Regions from separate parts of the Actinomadura graeca genome, predicted to be linked through region 2. Evidence: predicted binding sites of a transcription regulator. Region 2 holds the regulator's gene; each other region holds the start of a gene.
The links. Region 2 encodes LexA, which represses DNA repair genes until DNA is damaged. Its sites were predicted from a motif close to TCGAACANNTGTTCGA; they were not measured.

Region 1: the regulator LexA is predicted to act here: its motif matches at 1,524-1,539, upstream of recA (recombinase RecA).
Region 3: the regulator LexA is predicted to act here: its motif matches at 1,317-1,332, upstream of uvrA (excinuclease ABC subunit UvrA).

What each region holds. Positions count from the first base shown of each region.
Region 1 covers NZ_CP059572.1:7,291,054-7,294,327, reverse strand. Annotated here, with positions in the region: gene AGRA3207_RS32455 (regulatory protein RecX) at 1-63, opposite strand, end outside; gene recA (recombinase RecA) at 248-1,390, opposite strand; gene AGRA3207_RS32445 (ATP-grasp domain-containing protein) at 1,631-2,500, shown strand; gene AGRA3207_RS32440 (hypothetical protein) at 2,732-3,112, shown strand; gene AGRA3207_RS32435 (glutathionylspermidine synthase family protein) at 3,117-3,274, shown strand, end outside.
Region 2 covers NZ_CP059572.1:1,781,630-1,784,903, reverse strand. Annotated here, with positions in the region: gene leuS (leucine--tRNA ligase) at 1-1,501, shown strand, start outside; gene lexA (transcriptional repressor LexA) at 1,551-2,249, opposite strand; gene AGRA3207_RS08255 (LysM peptidoglycan-binding domain-containing protein) at 2,424-2,756, shown strand.
Region 3 covers NZ_CP059572.1:664,530-667,803, reverse strand. Annotated here, with positions in the region: gene AGRA3207_RS03280 (Crp/Fnr family transcriptional regulator) at 1-380, shown strand, start outside; gene AGRA3207_RS03275 (maleylpyruvate isomerase family mycothiol-dependent enzyme) at 377-1,153, opposite strand; gene uvrA (excinuclease ABC subunit UvrA) at 1,466-3,274, shown strand, end outside.

The DNA of each region.
Region 1 (3,274 bases), 3.4 Mb from region 2:
CCCGGCGCCGCGCCTTTCGACGCCGCGCCTTTCGACGTCACGCCCTCCGGTGCGGCCGGTCATGGCCGCCGCCGGGTGCCCCGGCCGCCGAGCCTGGCCGGCTCGGCGCCCGGGCCCATGGGAGCGGCGGCGCCATCGGGGAAGGTCCGTCCACCGGCAGGCCGGTGCCGGGTAAGGCGCCGCCGCCCTACACACGAGATCATCGCTTACTCTTCGTCAAGAGTCACCCGTATCGGGGGATTCGCCGTCAGGAATCACCCGATTTGACCACTTTGGCGGACTTCTTCCCGGCGGTGCTCTTGACGGCGGGGGCGGGCGCGGGCGGGGCCGCCGGTGCGGCGGGCGCCGCGCCGGGCGCCGCGCCGGGGGCCGCGGGCTCGGCCTCCTTGTCGACCTTCGGGCCGATGCCCAGCTTCTCCTTGATCTTCTTCTCGATGCCGTCCGCCATGTCGGGGTTGGCCTTGAGGAAGTTGCGGGCGTTCTCCTTGCCCTGGCCGAGCTGGTCGCCGTCGTAGGTGTACCAGGCGCCGGACTTGCGGACGAAGCCGTGCTCCACGCCGAGGTCGATCAGGCCGCCCTCGCGGCTGATGCCGAGGCCGTAGAGGAGGTCGAAGTCGGCGACGCGGAAGGGCGGGGCCATCTTGTTCTTGACGACCTTGACCCGGACGCGGTTGCCGACGGCCTCGGTGCCGTCCTTGAGGGTCTCGATGCGGCGGATGTCCAGGCGGACGGAGGCGTAGAACTTCAGCGCGCGGCCGCCGGTGGTGGTCTCCGGGGAGCCGAACATGACGCCGACCTTCTCGCGGAGCTGGTTGATGAAGATGGCGGTGGTCCGGGTCTGGTTGATCGCGCCGGTGAGCTTGCGCAGCGCCTGCGACATGAGGCGCGCCTGGAGGCCGACGTGGCTGTCGCCCATCTCGCCCTCGATCTCGGCGCGGGGGACGAGCGCGGCGACGGAGTCGATGACGACGATGTCGATCGCGCCGGAGCGGATCAGCATGTCGGTGATCTCCAGGGCCTGCTCGCCGGTGTCGGGCTGGGAGACCAGCAGGGCGTCGATGTCGACGCCGAGCCTGGTCGCGTACTCGGGGTCGAGGGCGTGCTCGGCGTCGACGAACGCGGCGATGCCGCCCTTCTTCTGGACGCTGGCCACCGCGTGCAGCGCGACGGAGGTCTTGCCCGAGCCCTCGGGGCCGTACACCTCGACGACCCGGCCGCGGGGCAGGCCGCCGATGCCGAGCGCGATGTCGAGGGCGATGGCCCCGGTGGGGATCACCTCGACCGGCGCCCGGGCCTCCTCGCCCATCCGCATGACCGAGCCCTTGCCGAACTGCCTCTCGATCTGGGCGAGTGCGGTCTCGAGAGCCTTCTCCCGGTCGTTCGCTGCCATCAGATGTCCTTCTCGTCGTGACTGCCGGCTCTCGGCCGCTGACTGCGATGTCGAGGGCGACGTTACGGCGGGCCGCCGACACTTTCGAACCCCCGGCGCGGTTGTGGACGGCGCCGCGGACCCGGACAGCTTACCGAACATCAGTTCGATCAACGTCCCGCACGCCTATTTGGGCCGGAATCTCCGTGCGTATGTTGGTCCGGACACCGTACGCTGGCGCCGTCCACGGAGGGTTCCATCATGACGCTGACCGTCCTCTTCTGCGTCGATCCGCTCCACCCACGGCGCGTTGACCCGCACTTCTCCCGCGAGGCGGCGGCCGTGCGGGACCACTACGGCGAGATCGCCCTGCTCGACCACGACGCGCTGCGGCGCGGGGACGTGGAGGCGGCGGTGCGCGCGGTGCCGGCCGACATGGGCCCCGTCTGGTACCGCGGCTGGATGCTGACGGCCGCCGAGTACGCCGCGGCGGCGGTCGCCATGAAGCAGCGCGGGACGTTGCTGCTGACCCACCCGGACGACTACCGGCGGGCGCACGAGCTGCCGGGCTGGCACGACACGTTCGCGGGCCTGACCCCGCACAGCGTCTGGCGCCCGCTGACGGCCGGCCAGGATCCGGGCGACCTGAACGAGCTGAGCGAGCTGGTCCGGCCGCTGCCCGGCGGACCCGGTGTCATCAAGGACTACGTGAAGTCGCGCAAGCACGAGTGGGACGAGGCGTGCTACGTGCCGGACGTGAAGAACCTCGTCCAGCTGCACGACATCGCCGCCAAGATGATCGCCTTGCAGGACGACCATCTCGCGGGCGGCCTCGTCGTGCGCGAGTACGAGCCGTACGACGGCGAGGGCGAGGCGCGTGTGTGGTGGGTGGACGGGGAACCCGCCCTGGTGGGGCCGCACCCCGACAGCCCGGAGGTGGAACCGGATCCCGACCTCACCGGCGTCGCCCCGGCCGTCCGCGCGCTCGGTTGCCGGTTCATCACCACCGACCTCGCGCGTCGCACGGACGGTGCGTGGCGTGTGGTGGAGGTCGGCGACGGGCAGGTCAGTGATCTGCCCACGTCCGTGGATGCCATGGACCTTTACGCGCACCTGCCCGTCCCGGACTGACGTCCGGCGGGCGTCCATCGAAGCCCGGTACTGGAGACCGGTCCTGTTTACGGTGCGGTCGGCTGCTGCTTTGAGGATGTGACGGAACCGGAACGTGCGTCCCTTCCGTCGCATGTCAGCCGCCCCTAGGCTATGGCTCCGCATACCGGATTCCTTCTGTTCGAGGCGTCCGACCATGCAGTCCGGAACCTTCCGGAAGCTCGCCGCATCGTTTCGAAGGACGTGTTCTCCTTGCCCCCACAGGAGCCCACTCGCCGGCTCAGTTCCCGCGCCGTGAAGGTCGGGATGCTGAGCGCGCTGTCGCTCACCCTGGTCGCCTGCGGGTCCAAGTCGACCACCGCGTACTGCGTGGACCGCAGCGCCCCGGTGATCGGCAAGGCCCAGGGCGGCTACAGGGTGGTCTCGGATGGCCTCTGCGACGCGGACGACATCGACCGTGGGCGTAGCTCGTCCTACAACCGGTACTTCTGGTACTACGGCGGCAAGCGCGACTCCAGCGGCTTCGCGTCGGGCGGCAGCAGCTTCCGGCCGAGCAAGGGCAAGGTCAAGTCCAGTAGCGGGCGGACCCTCAGCCGCGGCGGGTTCGGCGGCGGCGGCCGGAGCGGGAGCTGATCCGGTGCGCCGTGCCCGTTCGACGCCCCGGGACGGCTGGGCGGAGAAGATCGAGGCGCAGGGCTTGGCCTTCCACAAGACCGCGCACCCCGAACACCTGTCCCGGCCCTACTGGGACGAGTCCGTCCACTACGTCTTCGACATGGACGAGGTCCTCGCCCT
Region 2 (3,274 bases):
GCTGCCGGTCTGGGCGTCCGACTACGTCCTGGCCGAGTACGGGCACGGCGCGATCATGGCGGTGCCCGCGCACGACCAGCGCGACCTGGACTTCGCGCTGAAGTTCGGCCTGCCCGTCCGGGTCGTGGTCGAGACCGGGCAGGCCGACCCGGCCGAGACCGGCGTCGCCACCCCCGGCGACGGCGCGATCGTCAACTCCGGCCCCATCGACGGGCTGGTGAAGGCCGACGCCATCGCCCGGATCGTCGAGATCCTGGAGGAGCACGGCACCGGCCGCGCCTCCGTCAACTTCCGCCTGCGCGACTGGCTGGTCTCCCGCCAGCGGTTCTGGGGCTGCCCGATCCCGATCGTCCACTGTGAGGCGTGCGGGGAGGTCCCCGTCCCCGACGAGCAGCTGCCGGTGACGCTGCCCGAGGGGCTGCGCGGCGCCGACCTGGCGCCCAAGGGCACCTCGCCGCTGGCCGCCGCGTCGGCCTGGGCGGACGTCGAGTGCCCCAAGTGCGGCGGCGCCGCCAGGCGCGACACCGACACCATGGACACCTTCGTCGACTCGTCCTGGTACTACTACCGCTACTGCTCCCCGGGCTACGAGGACGGCCCGTTCGACACCGAGCAGGTCCGCAAGTGGATGCCGGTCGACCAGTACACCGGCGGCGTCGAGCACGCCATCCTGCACCTGCTGTACAGCCGGTTCTTCACCAAGGTCCTGTACGACATGGGCCTGGTCGGCTTCACCGAGCCGTTCAACCGGCTGCTGAACCAGGGGCAGGTGATCCTGAACGGCAGCGGTATGTCCAAGTCCACCGGGAACCTGGTCGACCTGGGCGAGCAGATCGGCGAGTTCGGCGTGGACGTCGTCCGGCTGGCGATGCTGTTCTCCGGGCCGCCGGAGGACGACATCGACTGGGCGGACGTGTCCCCGCACGGCATGTCCAAGTTCCTGGCCCGCGTCCACCGGATCGCCGCCGAGGTCGCCTCGCCGCCCGGAACCGACCCCGCGTCCGGCTCCACCACGCTGCGGCGCGCCACCGCCCGCGCCGTCGACGAGGCCACCAAGCTGGTCGAGGCGCAGCGCTTCAACGTCGCCATCGCGCGGATCATGGAGCTGGTCACCGCGACCCGCAAGGCCATCGACTCCGGGCCCGGCGCCGCCGACCCCGCCGTCCGCGAGGCCGCCGAGGCGATGGCGGTGCTGCTGTCGCTGTTCGCCCCCTACACCGCCGACGAGACGTGGGAGCTGCTGGGACGCACCGCGCCGGTGATCCGCGCGGGCTGGCCGTCGGCCGACCCCGCGCTGCTGGTGGAGGAGTCGGTCACCTGCGTCGTCCAGGTCGCGGGCAAGGTCCGCGACCGGCTCGACGTCGCGCCCGGCATCGCCGGCGAGGAGCTGGAACGGCTGGCCCTGGCCTCCGCCAGGGTCCAGGAGGCCCTGGGCGGCGCCGAGATCGCCAAGATCATCGTGCGTGCGCCCAAGATCGTCAACATCGTGCCCAAGCGCTAGCGCCGGGGCGGCCGCCGGTCCACCGGCGGCCGCCTCCGCGGCGCGTGCGTCACATCTTGCGGAGCACCGCCACGACCCGGCCGAGCACCGACGCCTCGTCGCCGGGGATCGGCTCGTAGGCGGGGTTCTGCGGCATCAGCCAGATGTGGCCGTCCTTGCGCTTGAAGGTCTTGACCGTCGCCTCGCCGTCGATCATGGCGGCGACGATGTCGCCCTGCTCGGCCACCGGCTGCTGCCGGACGACGACCCAGTCGCCGTCGGCGATCGCGGCCTCGATCATCGAGTCCCCGGTGACCTTCAGCAGGAAGTGCGTGCCCTCGCCCACGAGCTGCTTGGGCAGCGTGAACACGTCCTCGACGGCCTCCTCGGCCAGGATCGGCCCACCGGCGGCGATCCGGCCGACGAGCGGCACGTAGGCGGGCGCGGGCTGCGTCGGGGACCGCTGGCCGCCGACCGCGTCGAAGGAGTCGGGCTCCGTGCGCACGGGGGTCGCCCCGGGCACCCGCACCTCGACCGCCCGCGGGCGGTTGGGGTCGCGCCGCAGGAAACCCTTGCGCTGGAGCGCCCGGAGCTGGTGCGACACGCTGGAGGTGCTGGTCAGACCCACCGCCTCGCCGATCTCGCGCATCGAGGGCGGGTATCCGCGGCGCTGGACCGAGTCGCGGATCACCTCCAGCACCATGCGCTGCCGCTGCGTCAGCCCCGTCTCGTCCATGGGCCCGTCGGGCAGCTCCCGGACCTTGCTCATCGCTCGTCGCCTCCCGGGCGCCTCGATCCGTCACTCCTCGTCATGTGACGTTATCGCGTCCGGACGGGATGATCAAACAATTGTTCGAAGATGTACTCGCGTTTTGTCGTCGGTCTGCGGTAGAACTTCGTACAGGCGTTCGATCGAAAATCCATTCGACGTCGGGAGGGCGAGATGTCCGGTTCGGCCCATGAACACGCGCCGCTGCGGTTGACGCGGCGTGGTCGCGCGGTCGTCGTCTGCCTCGCCGCCGCCATCATCCTGCCGCTCCTCTGGCTCACGGTCGGCCCCGGGGCCCTGGCCGGCGGACGGGACGCCCGTCCCGGCCCTTCGGGACCGGGGGAGACGGTCGTCGTGGGCCCCGGCGAGACGCTCTGGGAGATCGCCTCCGCCTCCGACCCCGACGCCGACCCCCGCCTCGTCGTCCAGCGCATCATCGACCTCAACGGCCTCGGTGGCGACCCCACCGTCCAACCCGGCCAACGGCTACGCCTCCCCGCGCGCTGACCCGCCCGGACCGCCCCACTCCGAGCCTCATACCGCCGCCCATCCCACGCCAGACGTCACCGCTACGCCACCCAACACCACACGCCTCTGCCCAAGGCTCCCGCGCCTCCGCCCGAGGCCCCGCGCCGCCGCCGGGCCTTGCGCCCCCCGCCCGGGGGCCGCGCGCCTCCGCGTAAGGGCCGCGCGCCTCTGCCTGAGAGTCTTGCGTCTTCTGCATGGGGACTGCGCGTCTCCGCCTGAGGGCCGCGCGCCGCCGCCGGGCCTCGTTCCCCCCCGTCGGGGGTTGCGCGCCTCTGCCTGAGGCTCCCGCGCTTCCGCCTGATGACCGTGCGCCTCTGCCTGAGGGTCTTGCGTCTTCTGCATGGGTGCTGCGCGTCTCCGCCTGAGGGCCGCGCGCCGCCGCCGGGCCTTGCGTCCCCCCGCTCGGGGCCCGCGCGCCTTCGCGGGAGAGGCGCGCAGCCGCCGAGCCTCGCGCCCCCGCTTGGGGCCGCGCGTCTCCATCTGAGGGCCCCGCGTCT
Region 3 (3,274 bases), 1.1 Mb from region 2:
TCGCCCACTTCCCCGACGATCCCGAGCGCCGCCTGGCGAGCCGCCTGCTCCGCCTCGTCGGACGCCTCGGCTCGCCGCTCAAGGAGGAGCGGCCCGACGGCGTCACCCGCGCGCTGGACGGCGGCTACCAGGTCCAGGTCCCCGTCACCCAGCAGGACCTCGGGCGCTGGGCGGGCATGGGCCGCCGCAAGGTCGCCCAGATCCTCTCCTCCGCCCCCGTCCGCGGCCGCCTCACCGTCAGCCGCAACATGATCGTGGTCCGCTCCGTCGACGCGCTGCACGCCCTGGCGCGCGGCGAAGACTGGAACGGAACCGGCCCGCACGGCGACGGCCCGCACGGCGACGGCCCGTTCGGCGACGGCCTGCCCCAGGAGGACTAGAAACCGGCGGGGCGGTGGGGCCAGGGCGGGGGAGCGGGGAGCGGGCCGTCCGGGCGGAGGGCCACCCCCGCGCCGTGCGAGCGGCCGCTCAGCCAGCCCAGCAGGGCGCGTCCCGACCCGGACACCTCCGGCCCGCCGGGCGCCCAGCCCAGGTCCGCCGACTCCCCGGAGTCCGTGGCGGTGACGCGGTGGCCGCCGAGCCCTGCGCGATGCCTCTCGGGGAGCGCCGCGAGGTCGGCGAGCGTGCTGGTCAGCGCCCACCGGACGTAGCTCTCCGGCCAGTCGGCGGGCCCGTAGCCCGCCGCCAGGTCCACATGGTGGGCCTCCACCTCGTGCCAGCGCCGCATGACGGTGAACCACGCCGGATGGGGCCAGCCCGGCATGGCCCGGACAGGAGCGTTCCAGACCTCCTCCGGCAAGGTCCTGGCCTGCTCGGAGAACCTCGCCGCGCTGGCCCGGACGTCGTCGGCCATCTCGCCGGGGCTCCGCTTGGCGCCCTCCTCCAGCGCCGCGTTGCGCGCGTCCACGCTCGGGTACTGCGGTATCTCCACGCCCGTCCGCGCCCATTCGAGCAGGTTCCACAGGGAGTCGGCGTTGCGGGCGATGTGCGTCGCGACGTGGCCGCGGCTCCAGCCCGGCAGCGCGGACGGCGCGCGCACGTCCTCCTCGGTCAGCGAGGACAGCGTCTCCGCGACGCGATCCGAGCCCGAATCCAGCTCACCGATGACGCTCCGCCACTCCATCGAGGCCCCCTCGTCCGCAGGAGGCTCCATCCTGTCGCACCCGCCGTACCGGTGCCAGACCGCTCACGCGAGCGCCTCCGCCATCGCGGCGCGGTCCTGGTACTCGCCGCCACCGCGCGATCCGGCCGTCCCGCGCCCGCAGCACCACCACGAACGAGCCCGCCGGGGGCGGTGTTGCGGTGGCGGGGGGTGTTCGAACACGTGTACGGTGCCAGAGAGCCGCCGGGGCCGCGAAATGCGGCGGCGGCAACCGCTGTTATGGACTCGGGGGATTCTGTCCGACCCCCTGGCTAGCCTTGATGCCGCCACCACCGCGCCCAGAAGAGGAACCGGAAGTACGCCGTGCATGACCGACTCATCGTGCGTGGAGCACGCGAGCACAACCTGAAGGACGTCTCGCTCGACCTCCCGCGGGACTCCATGATCGTGTTCACCGGTCTGTCGGGGTCCGGGAAGTCGAGCCTGGCGTTCGACACGATCTTCGCCGAGGGCCAGCGCCGGTACGTCGAGTCGCTGTCGGCCTACGCCCGGCAGTTCCTCGGCCAGATGGACAAGCCCGACGTCGACTTCATCGAGGGCCTGTCGCCCGCGGTGTCCATCGACCAGAAGTCGACCAGCAAGAACCCCCGGTCGACGGTCGGGACGATCACCGAGGTCTACGACTACCTGCGGCTGCTGTACGCCCGGATCGGGCATCCGCACTGCCCCGACTGCGGGCGGCCGATCAGCCGGCAGGCGCCGCAGCAGATCGTCGACCGGGTCCTGGAACTGGAGGAGGGCACGCGGTTCCAGGTGCTCGCGCCCGTCATCCGCGGCCGCAAGGGCGAATACCTGGAGCTGTTCCGCGAGCTGCAGTCCAAGGGGTACTCGCGGGCGCTGGTCGACGGCCGGATGGTCCGCCTGGACGAGCCGCCCACGCTGAAGAAGCAGGAGAAGCACGACATCTCCGTGGTCATCGACCGGCTCTCGGTGAAGGACTCCGCCCGGCAGCGCCTCGCGGACTCGGTGGAGACCGCCCTCGGCCTCGCGGGCGGCACGATCGTGCTCGACTTCGTGGACCTGGACGAGGACGACGAGCACCGCACGCGGATGTACTCCGAGCACCTGTACTGCCCCTACGACGACCTGTCGTTCGAGGAGATGGAGCCCCGGTCCTTCTCCTTCAACTCCCCGTACGGCGCCTGCCCCGACTGCACCGGGCTCGGGACGCGCATGGAGGTCGACTCCGAGCTCGTCGTCCCCGACGGGGAGCTGACGCTCGGCGAGGGCGCGATCCAGCCGTGGTCCAACGGCCACGTCAGCGACTACTTCCTGCGGCTGCTGTCGGCGCTGGGCGACGCCATGGGCTTCGATCTCAACACGCCGTGGGACCGCCTGCCCGCCAAGGCCCGCAAGGCGGTCCTCAACGGGCACGAGACCCAGGTCCACGTGCGCTACAAGAACCGGTACGGGCGCACGCGCTCGTACTACACCGCCTACGAGGGCGTGATCCCCTACATCCAGCGGCGGCACGCCGAGTCCGAGAGCGACTCCAGCCGGGAGAAGTTCGAGGGCTACATGCGGGAGATCCCGTGCCCGACCTGCAAGGGCGCCCGGCTCAAGCCGGTCGTGCTGGCGGTCACCATGGGCGGGATGTCCATCGCCGAGGTCGCCGCGATGCCGATCGGCGAGGCCGCCAAGTTCCTGCTGGCGATGGAGCTGAACGAGCGCGAGACCCACATCGCCGAGCGGGTGCTGAAGGAGATCAACGCCAGGCTCGGGTTCCTCCTGGACGTCGGGCTGGACTACCTCACCCTGGACCGGGCGTCGGCGACGCTCGCGGGCGGCGAGGCGCAGCGGATCCGGCTGGCCACCCAGATCGGGTCCGGGCTCGTGGGCGTGCTGTACGTCCTGGACGAGCCGTCCATCGGCCTGCACCAGCGCGACAACCACCGGCTGCTGGAGACGCTGCTCCGGCTGCGCGACATGGGCAACACCCTGATCGTCGTCGAGCACGACGAGGACACCATCGCCGCCGCCGACTGGGTCGTGGACATCGGCCCCCGCGCCGGCGAGCACGGCGGCGAGATCGTCGTGTCCGGCACGGTCGACGACCTGCTGAAGTCGGAGGACTCCCTCACCGGCGCCTACCTGTCGGGGCGGCGCGAGATC